Regions from separate parts of the Arthrobacter sp. E44 genome, predicted to be linked through region 1. Evidence: predicted binding sites of a transcription regulator. Region 1 holds the regulator's gene; each other region holds the start of a gene.
What was found. The regulator Rex, encoded in region 1, represses fermentation and respiration genes when NADH is low (regulators of the CRP and FNR family bind a similar motif). The targets are predictions, from matches to a motif close to CTTGTGAANNNNTTCACAAG.
Positions count from the first base shown of each region.

Region 2: ACETK3_RS07565 (queuosine precursor transporter) is a predicted target of Rex. The motif match lies at 3,421-3,440, and genes of this name have one in related genera.
Region 3: benA (benzoate 1,2-dioxygenase large subunit) is a predicted target of Rex. The motif match lies at 2,483-2,502, and genes of this name have one in related genera.
Region 4: araB (ribulokinase) is a predicted target of Rex. The motif match lies at 1,943-1,962, and genes of this name have one in related genera.

Region 1 is NZ_JBHDJA010000002.1:182,054-187,241, reverse strand. It holds gene ACETK3_RS03025 (HAD family hydrolase) at 1-588, opposite strand, end outside; gene ACETK3_RS03020 (glutaredoxin family protein) at 667-921, shown strand; gene ACETK3_RS03015 (redox-sensing transcriptional repressor Rex) at 933-1,637, shown strand; gene ACETK3_RS03010 (Yip1 family protein) at 1,712-2,494, opposite strand; gene ACETK3_RS03005 (YceI family protein) at 2,698-3,246, opposite strand; gene ACETK3_RS03000 (histidine phosphatase family protein) at 3,450-4,130, shown strand; gene ACETK3_RS02995 (TlpA disulfide reductase family protein) at 4,133-4,744, shown strand; gene ACETK3_RS02990 (cytochrome c biogenesis CcdA family protein) at 4,760-5,188, shown strand, end outside.
Region 2 is NZ_JBHDJA010000006.1:106,823-112,010, forward strand. It holds gene ACETK3_RS07545 (pyruvate dehydrogenase) at 1-740, shown strand, start outside; gene ACETK3_RS07550 (hydroxymethylpyrimidine/phosphomethylpyrimidine kinase) at 853-1,710, opposite strand; gene ACETK3_RS07555 (TIGR01777 family oxidoreductase) at 1,813-2,724, opposite strand; gene ACETK3_RS07560 (TetR/AcrR family transcriptional regulator) at 2,751-3,407, opposite strand; gene ACETK3_RS07565 (queuosine precursor transporter) at 3,631-4,365, shown strand; gene ACETK3_RS07570 (hypothetical protein) at 4,486-5,188, opposite strand, start outside.
Region 3 is NZ_JBHDJA010000007.1:6,166-11,353, forward strand. It holds partial or broken gene ACETK3_RS07975 (benzoate/H(+) symporter BenE family transporter) at 17-1,294, opposite strand; gene catA (catechol 1,2-dioxygenase) at 1,386-2,267, opposite strand; gene benA (benzoate 1,2-dioxygenase large subunit) at 2,597-3,982, shown strand; gene benB (benzoate 1,2-dioxygenase small subunit) at 4,018-4,554, shown strand; gene benC (benzoate 1,2-dioxygenase electron transfer component BenC) at 4,681-5,188, shown strand, end outside.
Region 4 is NZ_JBHDJA010000005.1:16,754-21,941, reverse strand. It holds gene ACETK3_RS06160 (L-ribulose-5-phosphate 4-epimerase) at 1-32, opposite strand, end outside; gene araB (ribulokinase) at 29-1,801, opposite strand; gene chvE (multiple monosaccharide ABC transporter substrate-binding protein) at 2,068-3,198, shown strand; gene mmsA (multiple monosaccharide ABC transporter ATP-binding protein) at 3,307-4,836, shown strand; gene mmsB (multiple monosaccharide ABC transporter permease) at 4,841-5,188, shown strand, end outside.

The sequences.
Region 1 (5,188 bases):
CCAGCAGCGCTTGAGGTCCAGGCCCTCCTCGTCGGCGATGGCCTGGACGGCTACGGCCTTCGCCGAGCCGTGCAGGATGTCTCCCACCAGGCGGCCGGTGTACATGCCGTCCGACACTTCGCCCACCGTCCCCAGGGCTCCGGTCAGTCCCAGGCGGGTGGAGATCACGGTGGCCACCTCAATGGGCGTGGCCGTTACCAGCCAGACGCGGCGGCCCACCCTGAGGTGCTGCTCCGCCAGTGCCTTGGCGCCCGGCCAGATCCGCGAGGCGATCATCTCGTCGTAGACTTCTTCACCCAGGGCCTTGATGTCGTCAACGGTGATCCCGGCGGCCAGCGTCAGGGCCGAATCCCGCACGGCATGGACGTCATCGATGTTCTCCCCGCGGGCCACGAACTTGAACTGCTTCCATGCGAAGCCGGCGGCCTGGGCCAGGGTAAAGGCTCCGCGCTGGTGCATCTTGCGTGCCACATGGAAGAGGCTGGCCCCGCGCATCAAGGTGTTGTCCACGTCGAAAAACGCCGCTTCGCCCGGCTGCGGCTCGGCAACCGGGCGCGTGACTACGGCGACGTATTTCTCCTCGGGCATGGTGTTGAGTCTAGTCAATCCGCTGGCCTGCCGCCGTCGGCGTCACCGGCAGCACGCGAACGGCGATACCGTTAAGCCATGGCTACACCCCGCGTCGTCCTGGTCACCAAAGCTGACTGCCACCTTTGCGAAGACGCGCGCGACGCCGTCAGCCGGGTCACTGCCTCATTGGGCCTTACCTGGAGCGAAGAGTTGGTGGACAACCAGCCCGAGCTGCGGGAGCGCTACGCCGAGGAAATCCCGGTGGTGCTGGTGGACGGCGTACAGCGCGACTTCTGGAAAATCGACGAAACCCGGCTGGAACGCGTGCTGCAGCGCGCCATGGCCCAGTAAGGGGAGTGCCGGTGACCTCCCTGGATTCCACGCCGCAGCCGCTTCCCGACCTTCCAGCTGCGACGGGCACGCCGCCCAAGCAGATACCGCCCGCAGCCGTAGCCCGGCTGACCCTCTACCTCCGCGCCCTGAACACCCTGCTGGCTGAGGGCGTGGAGCGCGTCTCCTCCGAATCGCTGGCTGAAGCCTCAGGGGTCAGTTCCTCAACCCTGCGCAAGGACCTGTCCTATGTGGGATCGTACGGAACCAGGGGTGTTGGCTACGAGGTGCAGTACCTCAGCCGTCATATCGCGGCAGCGCTTGGACTGACGCACGACTGGAAAGTGGCTATCGTCGGTGCCGGCAACCTCGGCAAGGCGCTGGCGCGGTACGGCGGCTTCGAGTCCCGCGGGTTCGACGTCGTGGCCATTTTCGACGCCGACCAGATGGTGGTGGGCAGCGAGGTGGGATGGCTGCGGGTCAGCGACGTCGCGGACCTCGAAACAGTCCTGCACCGCACCGGGGCCAACATGGTGGTGCTGGCGCTGCCGGCCGCCGTGGCCCAGGACGTCTGCGACCGGGTGGTGGCGGCGGGCGTCCACAGCGTCCTGAGCTTCGCCCCGGTGATGCTGCAGGTTCCCGACGGCGTCAACCTCCGCAAGGTGGACATGGCCACCGAACTCCAGATCCTGGCCTACCACGCGCAGCGGGCCCAGACACCCGGACAGACAGCCTAGCGCTGGCTTAACGCAGGCGGCCCGGGACGCATTGCTGCGTCCCGGGCCGCCTGTTTGCCAGCAGACGTGCTGGGTTACCGCCCGTAAGGGTTGCCGAACCCACCCGAGTACGGGTTGGCGAAAGGCTGCTGCTTCCGGAAGTACGGGGCAGCTGCAGGCAGGTAAAGCAGCACAATGGCCACGATGCCCAGGACAGTTCCAAGCGTTCCGAGGGAGGGAACCCCAAACAGGCCGAAAATGGACAGCGCTGCAAAGACCGTCCCCAGGATGCGGGCCCAGTTCTTGCCCTTGCGGATGAAGAAGGCCACCAGCAGGTAGAGCGCGGCGCCGATGATGGCAAAGACCACCAGCGTGCCGGCGATGACGCTCTTGATGCTGTCGTAGCTGATGTCTGTTCCGCTCGACTGCATCTGCTGTTCAAAGAGCTGCCGGAACTGGGGGTCGTCCAGCTGGGTGAGCCCGAGGAGCATGCCGATGACGAAAATGGCGGCCGACGCAATCAGCAGCCAGAAGGAGATGTTCACAAGCTGGGGGACGCCGTTGCTTCCGGCGGGCTGCGGCTGCTCCGAGGGGTACTGGGCGTAAGGGGACTGTCCATACGGCGACTGGCCGAACTGGGACTGGCCGTAGCCGGGAGCCTGCGACCCATACTGCGGTGCATTCTGGCCGTACTGGGGTGCATTTTGGCCGTACTGCGGTGCTGCCGGCGGCTGCGAGCCGTACTGCGGAGCGTTTTGGCCGTACTGCGGAGCGTTCTGGCCGTAGCGCGGCTGGGCTCCGGACTGGTCGTTGCCGGATTGTCCGGGGCTGGTGCGCGGGTCTTCGGACCCGGGAGGCGGGACGGGAGGAGTACTCATGGGCGTTCCTTCTGCAGGGTCGGGATCCAGTTAGGCTGCCGGGAATCGGTCCTCAGCCTTCCCCCCAGCATGGCTTAAGTCCACCGTACCCCCGGCGGGCGGCGTTGTGGATCATTCGGGAGGTGTTGATGCACCGCGTTTGCAGGTTAAACACGGCACCCCGGCCGTGCCGTGCAGGCGGGCCGGGGTGCCGTGAAGGGGAATTAGGCTGCGGGAGCGATGAAGGCGAGTTCCAGGTTGATGGCAACCTTGTCGCTGACCAGCACGCCGCCGGTTTCCAGGACGGCGTTCCAGGTCAGGCCGAAGTCCTTGCGGCTGATGGTGGTCTCGGCGGAGACGCCGGCGCGGGTGTTGCCGAACGGGTCCACGGCCACGCCGTTGAACTCGGTTTCCAGGGTCACCGGACGGGTAACACCCTTGATGGTCAGGTCGCCGGTGAGTTCGTAGCTGTTGCCCTTGGCCACGAGGCCGTTGGAGACGAAGGAGATCTCGGGGAACTTCTCCACGTCGAAGAAATCCCCGCCCTTGACGTGGCCGTCGCGGTTGGCGTCGCCGGAGTCAAAGCTGGCGGTCTTGATGGTGGCGTTGATCTTGGAATCGACCACGTCCTCGGCCAGGTCCAGGGTGGCGGCGGCTTCGGTGAACTGCCCACGTACCTTGCTGATGCCGGCGTGGCGGACGGTGAAGCCAATCTCGCTGTGGGAGTTGTCCAGGGTCCAGGTGCCGGTGGTGACGTCTGCGGGAAGTGCCATGATGTTGCTCCTTGTATAGCTGTGTCTGTGGTGATCCTGCTGTTGAAGCTTCATAAGTTGAAGTCTCAACTAACTTGCTGCATTCAGTATAAACATGCATTTGCATGTTTTGTTCCCGGGTCCGGAACATTTCTCCAAAAACTTCAGTTCTACTGAACGTAGAAGATTTCGGATCGCGCGCCATCTTTGAGAAACTGGTAAACATGCCCCAAGCCACTGTCCATCTGCTCCGCCACGGCGAGGTCCATAATCCCGACGGCGTTCTCTACGGGCGGCTCCCGGATTTCCACCTTTCCGAGTTGGGGCAGGAGATGGCCCGCATGCTTGCGGAGTACTTCCGGCAGCGCGCCGAGCACGGAGCCCGCATCACCTACCTCGCCGCCTCTCCGCTCGAGCGTGCGCAGGAAACTGCACGGCCGACGTCGGAAGCCCTGCAGCTGCAGATCCACACAGACGAGCGGATCATCGAAGCGGAAAACTACTTCGAGGGCATGAAAGTCACCAAAGGTGAACTGCGCCGGCCACGGCACTGGCCGCACCTGGTCAACCCGCTGCGCCCGTCCTGGGGTGAGCCGTACAAGCAGCAGGCGGCGCGGGTGGCAGCGGCTGCGCAGGACGCGCGCCGGAAGGCGATTGAACTTGCGGCCGGCGATTTTGGCGCAGAAGGCCCTGAGGCCATCCTGGTCAGCCACCAGCTGCCCATCTGGGCCACCCGGCTGAGCGCGGAAGGGCGGCCTTTGTGGCACGATCCCCGCAAGCGCGAGTGCACCCTGACTTCCGTTACGTCCCTGGTCTTCGACGACGCCGGCTCGCTGTTGCGGGTTGAGTACAGCGAACCCGCAGCATCCCTTCTTCCCGGTGCCGCCAGCACCCCTGGAGCCTAGTAGTGAGCAACAGCAACCTTCCCTCGCGCCGCAGCCTGCTCGCTGCCGGCGGCGTGGCGCTGACCGCGCTGACCCTTGGCCTGTCCGGCTGTGCCCAGGAGGATGCTTTGGCCAAGCAGGCCAAGGCGGGGGACAACAAGAACTACGTTGCCGGTGACGGCTCCGTGACCGAATTCGCCGCTGCGGACCGCAAGGAAGCCGTGCAGATCCAGGGTGCCCTCTTCAACGGCACCGCCGTCACGCCTGCCGACTTCCAGGGCAAGGTGAGCGTCCTGAACTTCTGGTTCGCAGCCTGCGCCCCCTGCCGCGTGGAAGCGCCGCTCCTTGAAGCCCTGCACCAGGAGTTCAAGGACCAGGGCGTCCAGTTCTTCGGCGTCAACCTCCGGGATGAGAAGCCAACGGCGGAGGCGTTCGAAAAGACCTTCCACCTGACCTACCCCAGCTTCGACGACAAGGACGGCGCCGTCCTGCTGTCCGTGTCCGGCCTGGTGCCGCCCGGAGCCGTGCCCACCACCCTGGTCCTGGACAAGCAGGGGCGGGTGGCCTCCCGCGTCCTCGGCGAGATCGAGAAGGGCACCCTAAAGGCCCTCATCACCGCCGCAGTGGCGGAATAGGAACAGGCCGGGACCGTGAACAGCCCCTTCGCCGAAGCCATCCTCAGCGGCTCCATCCTGCTGGCCATCCCGGTGGCACTGCTCGCCGGGCTGGTCTCCTTCCTTTCGCCCTGCGTCCTCCCGCTGGTACCCGGTTATCTGGGATACGTGACCGGCCTGAGCGGCGTGGACCTGGAAAAGCAAAAACGCGGCCGCATGCTGGCAGGCATCGGATTGTTCGTCCTGGGCTTCTCGGTGATCTTCGTCCTGCTGGGCGGCGCGTTCGGCCAGCTGGGCACGCTCATCACCGGCAGCCAGAACGCCTGGATCACCCAGCTTCTGGGCATCCTGGTGATCATTATGGGCATCGTGTTCATGGGCGGCTTCAGCTGGCTCCAGCGGGACGCAAAAATCCATGCCAAGCCGCCCGCCGGTCTCTGGGGTGCCCCGCTGCTGGGCCTGACC
Region 2 (5,188 bases), on a different contig from region 1:
AGATGCTCAAGAAGCATGACCGGCTGATGAACAAGGCCGTGGGCGCCTACACGCGCAAGGTGGAGAAGAAGCAGCCCATCCATCCCGAGTACGCGGCGTCGCTGTTGGACCAGGTGGCCGCCGAGGATGCCATCTTCACCGCGGACACCGGCATGTGCAACGTCTGGACCGCACGCTACATCAACCCGCTGGGCACCCGACGGCTGATAGGTTCCTTCCTGCACGGCTCCATGGCCAACGCCCTTCCGCACGCGATCGGCGCGCAGCTGGCGTACCCGGGGCGCCAGGTCATTTCGGTGTCCGGCGACGGAGGCTTGTCCATGCTGCTGGGCGAGCTCATCACCGCCGCCGCCTACAAGCTGCCGGTCAATGTGGTGGTGTTCAACAACTCCACCCTGGGCATGGTGAAACTGGAGATGCTGGTGGACGGGCTGCCCGACTTTGGCGTGGACGTGCCGGACGCCAACTATGCGGCCGTGGCACAGGCGCTGGGTTTCCACGCCGTGCGGGTTACCGATCCGGGCCAGATCGAGGCGGCCTATCGGGAGGCGTTTGCGCACCCCGGCCCGTCGCTGGTGGAGCTCATCACCGACCCCAACGCGCTGTCCATTCCGCCGAAGATCTCCGGATCGCAGGTGATCGGGTTCGCCACCGCCATGTCGAAGGTGGTCCTCAACCGTGGCGCGGGAGAGGCCGTCAGCATGGCCCGCAGCAACCTCCGGAACATCCCGCGTCGGTAACCTCCTTTCCACACGCGCCATCACACAGCGCCCTTAAAGCCGGAACGCCCCTGCACTGATTGCAGGGGCGTTCCGGGTGTTCGTGCGAAAGCTGATGGCGCGTTCTGTGGAGCTAGCGGGCGCCGCCCTGCCACAGGGCATCGAAGGGGGCGCCGGAGGCAACCCGGTTGCGGATGCCGGTGGTCACAAAGTCCTTGGCGGTCCGGGCTGCCGCCAGCGGGCTGGCGCCCTTGGCAAGCTCGGCCGTGACGGCGGCGGCCAGCGAGCAACCGGCGCCGGACACGGCCACCTCGCCCACCTTCGGCGCGCTGAGGACTTCGAGGGTTTCGCCGTCGTAGAACACGTCCACGGCGTCCGGGCCTTCCAGCCGCACCCCGCCCTTGGCCAGCACGGCCGCTCCGCTGAGCTCGTGGATGCGGACGGCAGCGGCCTTGAGGGATTCAACGTCGGTGATCTCCAGGCCGGAGAGCGATTCCGCCTCGAAGTGGTTGGGCGTGACGAAGGTGGCAAGCGGCAGGATCTGCGCTTTCAGGGCCTGGTCCGTGTCCAGCGCGTGGCCGGGTTCCTGGCCCTTGCAGATCAGCACCGGGTCCAGGACAACATTGGCGAAGCTGTTCTCCTGCAGCGCATTGGCCACCGTGCTGATGGTGGCCGGGCTGCCCAGCATGCCGATCTTCACCGTGTCCAAAGCCGAAGGGGCGCCCGACGCCGGACCGTAGGCCGCCGTCGTCGCCTCCAGCTGGTCGGCAATCACCTGCTGGTCCACCGGCACGAAGCGGTGGTTCCAGCTGTCCTTCGGGTCGAAGGACACGATGCAGGTGAGGTTGGCGATGCCGAAGACACCCAGCTCCTGGAAGGTCTTCAGGTCAGCCTGGGCACCGGCGCCGCCGGTGGCCTCGGAGCCTGCGATGGTGAGGACGACGGCGGGGGCGTCCGCGGACAGCGTTGCGTCAGGGGATACGGAAGTCATGCCCCCATCCTGCCACCCGGCGTCGGACGCTATCCATGTAGGGGCGTACAGCGGCTGTGATAAGCGAGTGTTCAGCGGTCCAAGCGGTTCATTATTTGACCGTCAGGCTGTCCCCTTGGCGATCTGCAAGAGCGCCCTGCCCAGCTCCGGCTGGCTGTAGGCAAATCCGGCGTCAAGAAGTTTCTGCGGCTGGACCCAGCGGCTTTTCAGGACCAGTTCGGTCTCCGTGTAAATCAGGACGGCGCCCGCCCGGAGGAGCCAGGCAGGGGTGGGCAGCCCGAACCGTGCGCCATAGGCCCGGCGCACCAGGCGCATCATTTCCTGGTTGGTGACGACGTCCGGTGAGGCCACATTGACGGGCCCGGTGATGTCGGTCCGTGCGTGCAGGAAGAGGATGCTGCGGTACAGGTCCTCCACGTGGACCCAGCTGAACTTCTGCCGGCCGTCGCCCATATGCCCGCCCAGGCCCAGTCGCGCGAGGGTGGCGAACGGCCTCAGTGCACCGCCGCCGCGGCCCAGCACGATGGCGATCCGCAGCGGGATCTTCCGCGTCTTCGGGGTGTCCGCTGCGGTGAGGGCCGCTTCCCAGGCCCTTGCGACGTCCACGGAGAAGCCGGAACCAAGGTCGCCGTCGGCCTCGGACTGGGGACGGTCGCGGGCATCCCGGTAGATGGTGCCGGTGCTGGCATTCAGCCAGGTGGGCGGCGGGACCTGGCATTGCGAGAAGGCCCGCCCCAGTGCCCGGGTGGTGGCCACCCGCGAGTCCAGAATGATTTTCTTGTTCCGCTGGTTGTAGCGGCAAGAGACAGAGCGTCCGGCGAGGTTCACCACCAAGTCGGCGCCGTTGAGCACCCGGGCCATGCCGGCGTCGTCATCCCATGCGGCTGTGGAACCACCCGCTCCGTCGCGTCCTATGGTCCGCACCGTCCAGCCGTCCTCGCGGAAACGCCTGCAAAGATAGGTGCCAATGAAGCCGGAGGCGCCGGCCACTACGACTGTCTTTGCACTGTTCATCTCTTCCCCCAATGTTCGCTTCTGTCCTAGTCGCGGATGCTGCGGCTCAGGTCGAGGACGTCGTCAAGCACCTTGCTGACACCCGGAATGCGGGCCAGTGAGAGGCCGCGGGCAATGAGCGGCGCTGCGCCGTCCACCAGCTTCCGGGTCCGCCGCTGGCCTTCCGAGGAGTCGTAGACCCAAAAGAGGGTGATCCCCATGTAGCAAAGCCACAGCAGTTCAGGCAGCTCGGCCCGCAGCTTCTTCGGTACGGCGGGGCTGGACCCGTCCACCGTGCGCCTGAAGATATCCAGCGCTGCCTCCCGCGCGGGCGTTGAGTCCGCCGAGAAGGGATTCACCGGCGATGTGGGCCGGATAGCGGTGGCCACGAAATCCGCGCCGAAAGCATGGTAGGGCGCCATGACGTCCAGGCCCGCGTGCAGAGTGGTTTTCAGGCGGTCCGCGAACCCGGCGGCGGCGTCCAGCAATTCGGCTGCCCGCGCGGCGTGTTCGGCCTGCACTTGGAGGTACAACTCGTGGACCAGATCATCCTTGGACGAGAAGTAGTAGTAGGCATTGCCAACGGAAACGCCGGCCTCTGCAGCGATGGCCCGCATGGTGGTCTTCTCGAAGCCGATCTCGCGGAACATGCGCAGTGCGGTGTCCGCCACCCGCTGCCTGGTGTGTTCGCCCTTGGCTGCCACCGGCGCCTCCAAATTCCTGAACGTGTTCAAAAATAGTGTGCCACAAGCAGTTGAACATGTTCAAACGCTCACGGGAATTGGTCTGCCTGCGCCAAGGAGCGATCCCGTCCAACGCGATGCGAGAATTACCCGAGTGCTAATACAACCGGCTGCCCACTGCTGGGCGCCGGCCAACCACTCCCGAACGGACACCGTCATGTCTTCTTCCCCCGGCCAAAGTGCCATGCCCGATGCCGCCCTCCCGCGGCCGGCCCACCAAGGTGCCAGCTTCGCCGCCATCGGTTCGCCCTACTTCGGGATCATGCTGGCGACCATGGCCGTGGTGTTGATCCTCTCCAACATAGGAGCATCCAAGGGCGTCGCCTTCGGCCCCATTGTCACCGACGGCGGCTTTTTCCTCTTCCCCCTCGCATACATCCTGGGCGACGTCATCAGTGAGGTCTATGGCTTCAAGGTGGCCCGCAAGGCCATTCTCACGACCTTTGCGATGTCCGTCTTCGCCTCGCTCTGCTACTGGGTGGTAATTGCGCTGCCCGGCTTCGACGACGAGTACGGAGCCGCGAAGCAGTCCGCCTTGGAAGGCGCCCTGGGCCCTGTGCCGCAGATCGTCCTCGCCTCGCTGCTCGCCTTCCTGGCCGGGCAGACCATTAACTCCTGGATCCTGGTGCGCATGAAGGCACGCACCGGTGAGAAGTCCCTGTGGGCCAGGCTCATGGGCTCCTCCGGCGCTGGGGAATTCGTGGACACGCTGATCTTCTGCAGCATCGCCGCGTCCGTCATCGGCATCACTGACTTCGGCAGCTTCGTGAATTACGTGCTTGTGGGGTTCGTCTACAAGACTTTGGTTGAGTTCCTTTTCGTCCCCGTCACCTCGCTGGCCATCAACTGGGTCAAGAGGCGTGAACCCAGTTACGGCCTCGCAACCCCGCCCGCGGCAGCGGTGACGAACGCCGCGTAGCTGCCGCCCGGCGTCGTGCGTTCCGGCTGTCTGGTTCCGGCACGCCGGAACGGTGCGGGATCGCCGGAAGGAACCGGCGACCTGGTCCCGTTCCGGCGATTTGGCCCTGGGGCGGCCGGGCTACCGTTGGAGTGCGGCTAGGACACGGGCTTTGAACTCCTGTTCGCGGAAGAGGTCGGCCCATTTCACGCGCAGGAAGGTCCAGCCGTTCTCGGTGAGTGCATTCTCCCGCTGCCGTTCCTGGAACAGCACCTCGGGCGTCGGCTTGTAATCGAAGTACTTGGTTTTCCCGTCGAATTCGAGGGCCACCTTCTTTTCCTTCCAGGCGAAATCCAGGCGGTACTGGCCTGCCCCCGTGGCTACGGGGACTTGGGGCTCCGGCAGCGGAAGCTTCAGCCGTGTCAGGAGTTCGCGGGTGAGCGTCTCACCGGCTGACTCCGACCGTGGTTCTGCGTGGGTGAGTGCGAGCCGGAGGGTACGGATCCCGCGGCGTCCCTGCAGGCCGTCAGCCATGCTTTCCATCAGCGCTTTGTCTGCACCGAGCCGGAGGGCGTGGTCCATCAGCACGAGCGCCTGGCGGTAGGTCAGCATCATGGCGCAATCCACTGCCGTCCGCTCAAGCGAGGTCACCCGGAGGCCGCCGCGAATCACCACCTCCGCCTCGGTCCAGGGCCGGGTATGGCCGCAGACATCCTTACCGAGCCGCTCGCTTGAGGGGTTTCCTGGCAGTAGAAGGTGGATCAGGTTATCGACATCCCATAGATACAAACCGTGCAGCCGGGCCGCCGATGTGTGGCTGTACACATAGCCGCCCCGTGAGGTG
Region 3 (5,188 bases), on a different contig from region 1:
CGCGCCCGTTCCCGCCTCACGGCTGGGCGTGGTCCGCGCGCTCCAGCAGGCGGGACACCCCGTAGCCGATGACCAGGCCCCAGAAGGCTGCATGGATGTTGAAGAGGTTCATGCCGGAGATGGCCACCACGAACGTTACCAGCGAGCCCAGGGTGAAGCTGGTGGCGAAGGCCGTGACGAAGGCCTGCTGGAGGGCCCGCAGCATCGCGATGCCGCCCAGCGCCAGCACAAACTCCTTGGGCGCGGCCAGCATCAGCCGGGTCAGAGTGGGAGCAAAAGCAGCGAACACCAGGGCCAGCAGGCCATACGCCACGGCGGCCGTGTATTGGCGCTCCCGCTTCCCGGACGAGGTCAACAGGGCGTTGGTGGGGCCTGTGACGCAGGCCGAAACGGCGCCGAAGCCGGCGTTCAGCACTTAAAAAGCGCCGGAGGCAATGGCGAAGGCATTCACGGGCGGCTGATGGCCGGCGGCACGGAGGACCGCGATGCCCTGGCCATTTTGAACGAACAGGACGGTGAGGGCCAGCGGAACCACCAGTTCGAGCTGGGCAGCCCACGTAAATTCAGGGGCAGTGAAAACCGGGGTGGCCACGAGCGGTCCGCCGGACGGAAGGTTGAACTGGCCGCTGGCCGCTACGGCGATGCAGCCCGCCACCAGTGTGCCCAGGACCGGCGGCAGGAACCTGCCAAGCATGGGAACTGCGGTAAGGACCAGGAACGCGGCCACCATCGGAGCAGCCACGGCCGGGTTGTCCTGGGTTGCGGCGACGATGTCTGTGCCGAACTTCAGGAACACCGCAGCCACCATGGCCATTACGAGCGGCATGGGCACCAGCGCCATGGCTTTGCGCACCACCCCGGTGGCGCCCAGGGCGAGGATCAGCACGCCGGAGGTGAAGAAGGCCCCGACGACTTCGGGGAAGGCCAGGTGCTGAAGGGACGGCCCCAGGAGCACCGTGCCAGGGATGGACCACGCGAAGCCCAAGGGCTGCCGGTAGATGAGCGACATCAGCAGGGTCGCCGCGCCGCCCGAGAAAAGGATGCCAAAAACCCAGGACGACAGTTGGCCCTGGGTCAGGCCGCCGGCCGTGCCGACGGCCAGGGTGACGGCGATGGGTCCGGACGCCGCGAAGATGAGCCCGATCGCCCCGTTGGAGACGTACGACAGGCCCAGGTCGCGAAGAACCCGGCGCGGACCCGCGGGCCGGACCCCCGGGCGCTCCAACAGGGGTTCCGGCGCCGGCGGGGCTGACCCGGCGGATGTGGCGGCCGGGTCGGGGCGGGTATGGCTCATCGGAACTCCTGGCTGGCGCGGAAAAACCGGAGGCGCTCCGAAGCATCAGCTCCGGAGCGCCTCCGTGCGGGGGTATCTCCCAGTTTGCGTGCTACTTCTTCTGGCCCTGCTTTGCCAGGACGTAGTCATAAACTACTTCCTCGCCCTTTCCGTCGGAACGGGGGCGGGGGTCCAGCATCAGTTCAGGCTTCACCGCCGAGGCGATGTCGTCCGCGTTGTGGGGGTCGCCGGGGAAGTACAGCTGCTGCGTGACCGGCTCGTAGCCCGGCGCGGACACCTTGATGTGGATGTGCGCCGGACGCCAGGCGTGCCAGCCCGCGGCGTTGATCAGCTGTCCGCAGGCGCCGTCCGTGGGGATCTGGTAGGGCGCCGGACGCATGGTGTTGATCTCGAACCGGCCGTCGTCCGAGGCCTTGACGGTGGCCCGGAAGAGCCACTCGGGCATGCCCGGGGCGTACTGGGAGTAGAAACCGGCGGCGTCCGCGTGCCAGATCTCCACCTGGGCACCCTGGATGGGGTTGCCGTCGGTGTCGGTGAACTGGCCGGTGAACCGGAGCGGGGTGCCCTCTTCGTCGTCGCGCATTTCCACGGTGGCAGGCGTCTGGAGTTCCGGGGAGTTGGGGACGTAGTAGGGGCCCTCGATGGTGCCCACGGTGCCGGGTCGGTCCTGGGAGTTCACGTCCTCAACGGTGTGTTCAAGCCAGACGTCGAGGAACAGCGGCCATTCACCGTCCGTGCCCACCTTGATCAGCCATGCTTTAAGGGCGTTGTATTCCTCATAGGTGACCTGGTGCTCCACGACGATGTCGTTGGCGGCCTTGATCAGTGCGCCGGCCAGCAGGCTCACCCGTTCCTTGGATACATCCACCCGGGAGAGCTTGCCTGACGCGGCGAAGCGTTCGGTTGCCTTGGAGCCTGCTTCGACGGCGGTGCCTTCGTTTTCCGTGCGGCTGTCCGTTGGGGTCTGGGTCATGACGATGTCCACCTTCTTCATTGAATGGGACAGGAAGGGCTCCTGCTCCCCACGCGGCCTGCTGGGCGGAACGTTCCACCTGCCCTGCTCGGCACCGCGTGATCTCGGTCTCAATCGTAGGGCCGCAGATAAGGACGCTACAAATATCAACTGGGCGTCTTTTGAGTCATTATCGGTACATAAAGACACCCTTGGTGGAACCTAGGTATTTGCCTGATGTGAGGCCAATCACGAGCGGTAAGAATTGCTGGATAACGTCCGCCGCCGAAGCCTCTTCCCGAGTGGACCTCCGCCCGTCCGTCCAGCAATCTCCAATGAAGGAGCACGCCATGACCGAGAACCTGATCCATGCCCGCGAGGTCCTTGCCGACGCCTTGATCGACGACCGCGAGAACGGCGTCATCCGGGCCAAGCGCGAGATCTTCACCGACCAGGAGATCTTCGAACTCGAGATGAAGCACATATTCGAAGGCAACTGGGTGTACCTCGCCCACGAGTCGCAGATCCCCAACGTGGGCGACTACTTCACCACCTACATCGGCCGTACCCCCGTGGTGATCACCCGGGACAAGGACGGGAAGCTGAACTGCCTGGTCAACGCCTGTTCGCACCGCGGCGCCATGCTGTGCCGCCGCAAGACGGACAACCGCACCACCTTCACCTGCCCGTTCCACGGCTGGACCTTCAAGAACTCCGGCGAGCTGCTCAAGGTCAAGGACTCCCGGAACGCCGGCTACCCTGAGACCTTCAACAAGGAAGGCTCGCACGACCTCACCAAGGTGGCCCACTTTGAGTCCTACCGCGGCTTCCTGTTCGGCTCCCTGAAGGCCGACGTGCTCCCGCTCGAGGAGCACCTGGGCGATGCCACCAAGGTCATCGATTCGATCGTTGACCAGTCGCCCGAAGGCCTGGAAGTGCTGCGCGGTTCCTCCACCTACACCTACGACGGCAACTGGAAGGTCCAGGCCGAGAACGGCGCGGACGGCTACCACGTCACCGCCGTGCACTGGAACTACGCAGCCACCACGGCCCGCCGCAGCGCCGGTGACTCCGCCAACAAGACCAAGGCCATGGACGCCGGCAAGTGGGGCAAAGTCAAGGGCGGGTTCTACTCCTACGACCACGGGCACCTGCTGCTGTGGCAGGAATGGACCAACCCCCAGGACCGCCCGTTGTGGGACCGCCGCGACGAGCTTGTGGCCAAGTACGGCGAGGAGATGGCGAACTTCATGATCAACATCTCGCGCAACCTCTGCCTGTACCCGAACGTCTACATCATGGACCAGTTCTCCTCCCAGATCCGCCACTTCCGGCCGATCTCCGCGGACCAGACAGAGGTGACCATCTATTGCATCGCCCCCAAAGGTGAGTCGCAGGAGAACCGCTCCAAGCGCATCCGCCAATACGAGGACTTCTTCAACGCCACGGGAATGGCCACCCCGGACGACCTGGAGGAATTCCGCTCCTGCAACAAGACCTACTGGGCCACCAGCGCCCCGTGGAATGACATGACCCGCGGCTCCACCCACGAGATCACCGGCCCGGACGAGCAGGCGCAGGCGCTGGGCATGACAAGGGTGATCGCCTCCGGCGTGCGCACCGAAGACGAGGGGCTCTACCCCATCCAGCACGGGTACTGGAAGGAAGTCATGGACCGGGCCCTGGCCGAGGAAGAGGAGCGTTCCGCCCTGGAATCCGTTCCCGTCACCGCCTGAGAGAGCCCACAGGAACCACAGAGAGCGCAGAACCCATGACCAACCTGACCCACACCACCCCGGTCCTCAAGACCGCGGAGGAGATCGCAACCCTCGAAACCGTCCGGGCGTTCCTCTACCGGGAAGCCCGCCTCCTGGATGACCGCCAGTTCGATGAATGGCTGGAGTGCTACCACCCGGACTCCGAATTCTGGATGCCGGCCTGGGACGTGGACGACCAGCTGACGCAGGATCCCCAGAACGAGATTTCCCTGATCTACTACGACAACCGCGGCGGCATCGAGGACCGGGTGTTCCGGATCAAGACCGACAGGTCATCAGCCACTTCCCTCCCGGAGCCGCGCACGGGCCACAACATCACCGACGTCGAAGTGTTGGCGAACGACGGCGGCAAGGTGGAGGTGCGCTTCAACTGGTTCACCCTCTACTTCCGCTACAACACGACGGACACCTACTTCGGCACCAGCTACTACACGCTGGACCTGTCCGGCCTGCAGCCGGTGATCCTGAAGAAGAAAGTGGTCCTGAAGAACGACTACATCCACCACGTGGTGGATGTCTACATGATCTGACCTGCCCGCAGCCGGCGCCGGGACATACGGGCGCTGCGCGGCAGCTTCCATCCCTGTGCCCGCCGGGCACGCCACAACTTTTTTACCCGGGACGCGACGACGCGCCCGGCCAGTCAGGAGGACCCCATGGGCCACAAAGTAGCCCTCAGCTTCGAAGACGGCGTCACCAAAGTCATCAAGGTCGGCGATTATGAGACCGTCATGGATGCCGCCTACAAGGCGCGCATCAACATTCCGTCAGACTGCCGGGACGGCGCCTGCGGTACGTGCAAGGCGTTCTGCGATTCCGGCTCGTTCGACCCGGGCGACTTCATCGACGACGCCATGACGGAGGAGGAACTCGAAAAGGGCTACCTGCTGACCTGCCAGGCTGTCCCGGAGTCCGACCTGGCCATCCAGATCCCCGCCACGTCCGAATCGGCCAAGACGGCGGCTGCCACCTTCAGCTCCACCGTCAAGGAGCTCAACCGGCACACGGACACCACGGTGTCCTTCACCCTTGAGGTGGACGACCGCGAGGCGCTGGCCTTCCTCCCCGGGCAGTACGTCAACCTCAAGGTTCCCGGCACCGATGCCGAGCGCTCCTACTCCTTCAGCAGCGGCCCCGAGGTCCAGGATGCGTCCTTCATGGTCC
Region 4 (5,188 bases), on a different contig from region 1:
ATCGCCGAAGTTACACCGGTACCGGCGGTCATGCGGACACCTCCACAGCGGTAGCTGACAGGTTGCCAGTCCCCGGCAGCCCAGTCCGCGCCGCCTTGCGCTGGATGGCTTTGAGCCGGTGCATGACGTCATTGCTGCCGCGGCCGAAGTAGTCGTGCAGCGTCCTGTACTCCTGGAACAGTTCGTCGTACGCGGCGACGTTCTCCGGGATGGGGGTGTACACCTCCCCGGGTTCGGCGCCCATGGCGTCGGCGGCTTCGCGGATGTCCGCATACACGCCCGCGGCCACGGCAGCGTGGATGGCCGAGCCCAGCGCAGGTCCCTGCTCCGAGCCGATGGTGGACAGCTGCAGGCCGGTGGCGTCCGCGTAGATCTGCATCAGGAGTCTGTTCTTGAGCAGGCCGCCGGCCACGATGAATTCCTTGACCGGGACACCGGCGTCGCGGAAGGCGTCCACGATGGTGCGGGTCCCGAAAGCAGTGGCTTCAAGCAGCGCCCGGTACGTGTCCTCCGGCCTGGTAGCCAGCGTCTGGCCCACCACGATCCCGGAGAGCTCATGATCCACCAGGACCGAACGGTTGCCCGAGTGCCAGTCGAGGGCGATCAGGCCGTGCTCCCCGATGGCCTGCCGCGAGGCGAGTTCGGTGAGGTACTCGTGGATGCCCAGGCCCGCATCCTTGGCAGCCTGGTGGTATTCGGGCGGGACGCCGTACTTGGTGAACCAGCCAAAGATGTCCCCCACGCCGGACTGGCCGGCCTCATAGCCCCAGAGGCCGGGCACGATCCCGCCGTCCACTGCCCCGCACATCCCGGGCACTTCGCGGAGTTCGGTGCCGTTCATGACGTGGCAGGTGGAGGTGCCCATGATGGCCACCAGCTGGCCGGAGTCCACGGCCTTGGCAGCCGGGGCCGTGACGTGCGCGTCAACGTTTCCCACGGCCACGGCGATGCCCTCCGGCAGTCCGGTCCAGGCAGCAGCCTCGGCGGTAAGGGTGCCCGCGGCATCCCCCAGCCGACCGATGGTGTGCTCCAGCTTGGAGCTGACAAAGTCCTTGAAGTCCGGGTTCAGGGCCGCCAGGAAGTCCTCGGACGGATACCGGCCATCCTGGTAGATGCCCTTGTAGCCGGCAGTGCAGGCATTGCGGACGTACCGGCTGCACAGCTGCCATACGATCCAGTCGGCCGCCTCCACCCAGTGGTCCATGGCGGCGTAGGCTTCCGGGTCCTCTTCCAGCAGCTGCAGGCCCTTGGCGAACTCCCATTCGGAGGAGATCAGTCCCCCGTAGCGTGGAAGCCAGTCCTCGCCCCGGTCGGCAGCGAGCCGGTTGATCCGGTCAGCCTGCCCCTGCGCTGCGTGGTGGCGCCAGAGCTTCACATAGGCGTGCGGCCGGTTGGCGAAGCCGGGCAGTTCGTTCAGGGGGGTGCCGTCAGCCTTGACCGGCACCATGGTGCACGCGGTGAAGTCTGTGGCGATGCCGACGACGGCGGCAGGGTCGATCCCCGCGTCCGCCACTGCGGCGGGGACCGCCTTGCGCAGGACTTCCCGGTAGTCATTGGGCACCTGAAGTGCCCATTCACCGGGAAGCCTTGCGGGACGTCCGCCGGATTCGGCGCCCGCCGTGTCTTCGGGCAGTGAATCGGTGACCACCGCGTGCGGGTACTCGTGGACGGCGCTGCCGAGTTCCCTGCCGTCGCGGACCCGCACCACCACGGCACGGCCCGAAAGGGTGCCGTAGTCCACCCCGATGACGTAGTGGTCTTGGCGGGAGTCGGAGCTGGAAGTGAACAACGTTTCTGGCATGGGTGGCCTCCGTCCGGGAGGCGGGAGGCCTCATTACCGGGTTTGTAGGGGTCGGGGTCAAGCTAGGTGCTGCAGCAAGTGTGAACGCTAACAAGAAAGAAGTCAATGGAACCGAAAAAGTTGCGAAATTTCGATGGCTTGCTCTTGTTAGCGTTCACAAAGCGGTCTATATTGAACCGACACATCAACAATGTGACCAGGACCAGGAAGCGTCGGTGCTGCCTGTCCAACAACACTTCGCGGCAATGCTGCCGCGGAAGGAGAAAATGGTGAGAATCAAAAAACTCATGGGCGCGGTGGCCCTTGTCCTCGCCCTGACGGTGGGCGCCACCGGCTGTGGCTCCCGGGGCGGAGCCGCCACCGAATCCGGCGGTGCCGCCAAGCCCGGCGATTCACTGGTCGGGATCTCGATGCCCACCCAGACCTCCGAACGGTGGATTGCCGATGGCGCCAACGTCGAGAAGTCGCTGAAGGACCTCGGCTACAAGACAGACCTTCAGTTCGCCAATGACGACATCCCCACGCAGGTGTCGCAGATCGAAAACATGCTGACCAAGGGCGCCAAGGCCCTGATCATCGCCGCGATTGACGGCACCACCCTGACCGACGTCCTGGCCAAGGCCAAGGACCAGAACGTCAAGGTCATCGCGTACGACCGCCTGATCAACGGCACCCCGAACGTGGACTACTACACCACGTTCGACAACTACACCGTGGGTGTGCAGCAGGCCACCTCACTGCTGACGGGCCTGGGCCTCCTGGACGCCAGCGGCAAGAAGGTTGACGGCAAGGGGCCGTTCAACATCGAGCTTTTCGCCGGCAGCCCCGACGATAACAACGCCAACTTCTTCTGGAGCGGCGCCATGGACACCCTGAAGCCGTACATGGACGCCGGCACCCTGAAGGTCCCCAGTGGCCAGACCAAGTTTGAGCAGGCCGCGATCCTTCGCTGGCAGGCACCGGTGGCGCAGAAGCGCATGGAGGACATCATCACCTCCGCCTACAGCTCGGGCACCAAGCTGAACGGCGTCCTCTCCCCGTACGACGGCCTGTCCATCGGCATCCTCTCCGCCCTCACCAGCACCGGCGGCTACGCCAAGGGCAGCCTGCCCGTGGTCACCGGCCAGGACGCCGAAAAGGGTTCCGTCAAGTCCATCATCGCCGGCGAGCAGTACTCCACCATCTTCAAGGACACCCGCCAGCTCGGCGCGCAGGCCGTCAAGATGGTCGATTCGGTCCTCAAGGGCCAGGAGCCGGAAACCAACGACACCAAGACCTACAACAACAAGGTCAAGGTTGTCCCGGCGTTCCTGCTGAAGTCCGTGATCATCACCAAGGACAACTACAAGAAGGAACTGATCGACTCGGGTTACTACACCGACGCCGACGTCAAGTAGTCAGCGTCAGGGGGCTGTGGCCTGGGTATCCGTCCCGGGCCACAGCCCCACCCGCAGCCTCCTGCAGCAGCAGGAAGGCAAGCTCCGAACAGTCAGTGGGAATTGACGATGAACACACCCATTCTTCAAATGCGAGGAATCACCAAGACGTTCCCCGGCGTGAAAGCGCTGCAGGACGTCACCCTCGATGTGAACCGTGGCGAGGTCCACGCCATCTGCGGGGAAAACGGAGCCGGCAAGTCAACGCTCATGAAAGTGTTGTCCGGCGTCTATCCACACAACACCTTCGAGGGGGAAATCCTCTTCGAAAACGAGCCCTGCCACTTTTCCAGCATCTCGGACAGCGAAAAGCGCGGAATCGTCATCATCCACCAGGAACTGGCCCTCAGCCCGTACCTGTCCATTGCCGAGAACATCTACCTTGGCAATGAACAAGCCACCAACGGGTGGGTGGACTGGCGCAAGACCAACCTGGAGGCAGCAAAGCTGCTGGCCCGCGTCGGCCTCGACGAAAACCCTGTCACCCCCGTGCAGCACATCAGCGTGGGCAAGCAGCAACTCGTGGAAATCGCCAAGGCGCTGTCCAAGGAAGTGAAGCTGCTCATCCTGGACGAGCCCACTGCCGCCCTTAACGACGAGGATTCCGGCCACCTGCTGGACCTGATCCTCCACCTGAAGGGCCAGGGCGTCACCAGCATCATCATCAGCCACAAGCTCAATGAGATCCGCAAGGTGGCTGATGCAGTCACCATCATCCGGGACGGCAAAACCATTGAGACGCTTCGGCTGGACGAAGGCCAGATCACGCAGGAACGGATCATCCGCGGCATGGTGGGCCGGGACCTGGAGAGCCTGTACCCGGACCGCGAGCCGCACATCGGCGAGGAAGTCCTGCGGATCGAGGACTGGTCAGTGCGCCATCCCCAGGACCACACGCGCATGGTGGTCAACAACGCCAACCTGTACGTCCGGAAGGGCGAAGTGGTAGGACTGGCCGGGCTCATGGGCGCTGGGCGCACCGAGCTTGCCATGAGCGTCTTCGGACGCACGTACGGAACCGCCACGTCAGGCAAGGTCTACAAGTACGGCGAGGAAATTAACACTGCCACGGTGTCCGACGCCATCAGGAACGGCATCGCCTATGCCACGGAAGACCGCAAGCACTACGGCCTGAACCTCATCGAGGACATCAAGCGGAACATCTCCCTGGCGGCCCTGCGCAAGCTCGCCAAACGCGGCTTCGTGGACAAGAACCAGGAAACCGTGGTGGCCAACGGCTACCGGAAGAGCATGAACATCAAGGCTCCGTCGGTGGCGGCCATTACCGGAAAGCTCTCCGGTGGCAACCAGCAGAAGGTGGTGCTGAGCAAGTGGATGTTCTCCGATCCGGACGTGCTCATCCTCGATGAACCCACACGGGGAATCGACGTTGGCGCCAAATACGAGATCTACACGATTATCGGGAAACTCGCGGCCGAAGGAAAAGCTGTCATCGTCATCTCCTCGGAACTGCCTGAACTGCTGGGCATCTGCGACCGCATCTACACGCTGGCCGCCGGCCACATCACAGGTGAAGTTCCCATTGCCGAGGCCACCCAGGAAACCCTGATGCACTACATGACCAAAGAGAAGGAATAGCGAAATGTCCGCCCTCAGAGAATCGCTCGGATTCCTCACAAGCCAACTGCGCCAGGTGGGCATCTTCGTTGCCCTGATCCTGATTGTCCTGCTGTTTCAGGGACTGACCGGCGGGATCCTGCTGGAACCACAAAACGTCACCAACCTGGTGGTCCAGAACAGCTACATCCTGATCCTGGCCATCGGCATGGTCATGGTGATCATCGCCGGGCACATCGACCTTTCCGTCGGCTCGGTGGCCGGGTTCATCGGCGCCGTGGCCGGCGTCATGATCGTGCACTGGGGCTGGCCATGGTGGGCCGCCATCCCCGCCTGCCTGCTGGTCGGCGCCCTGGTGGGCGCCTGGCAGGGC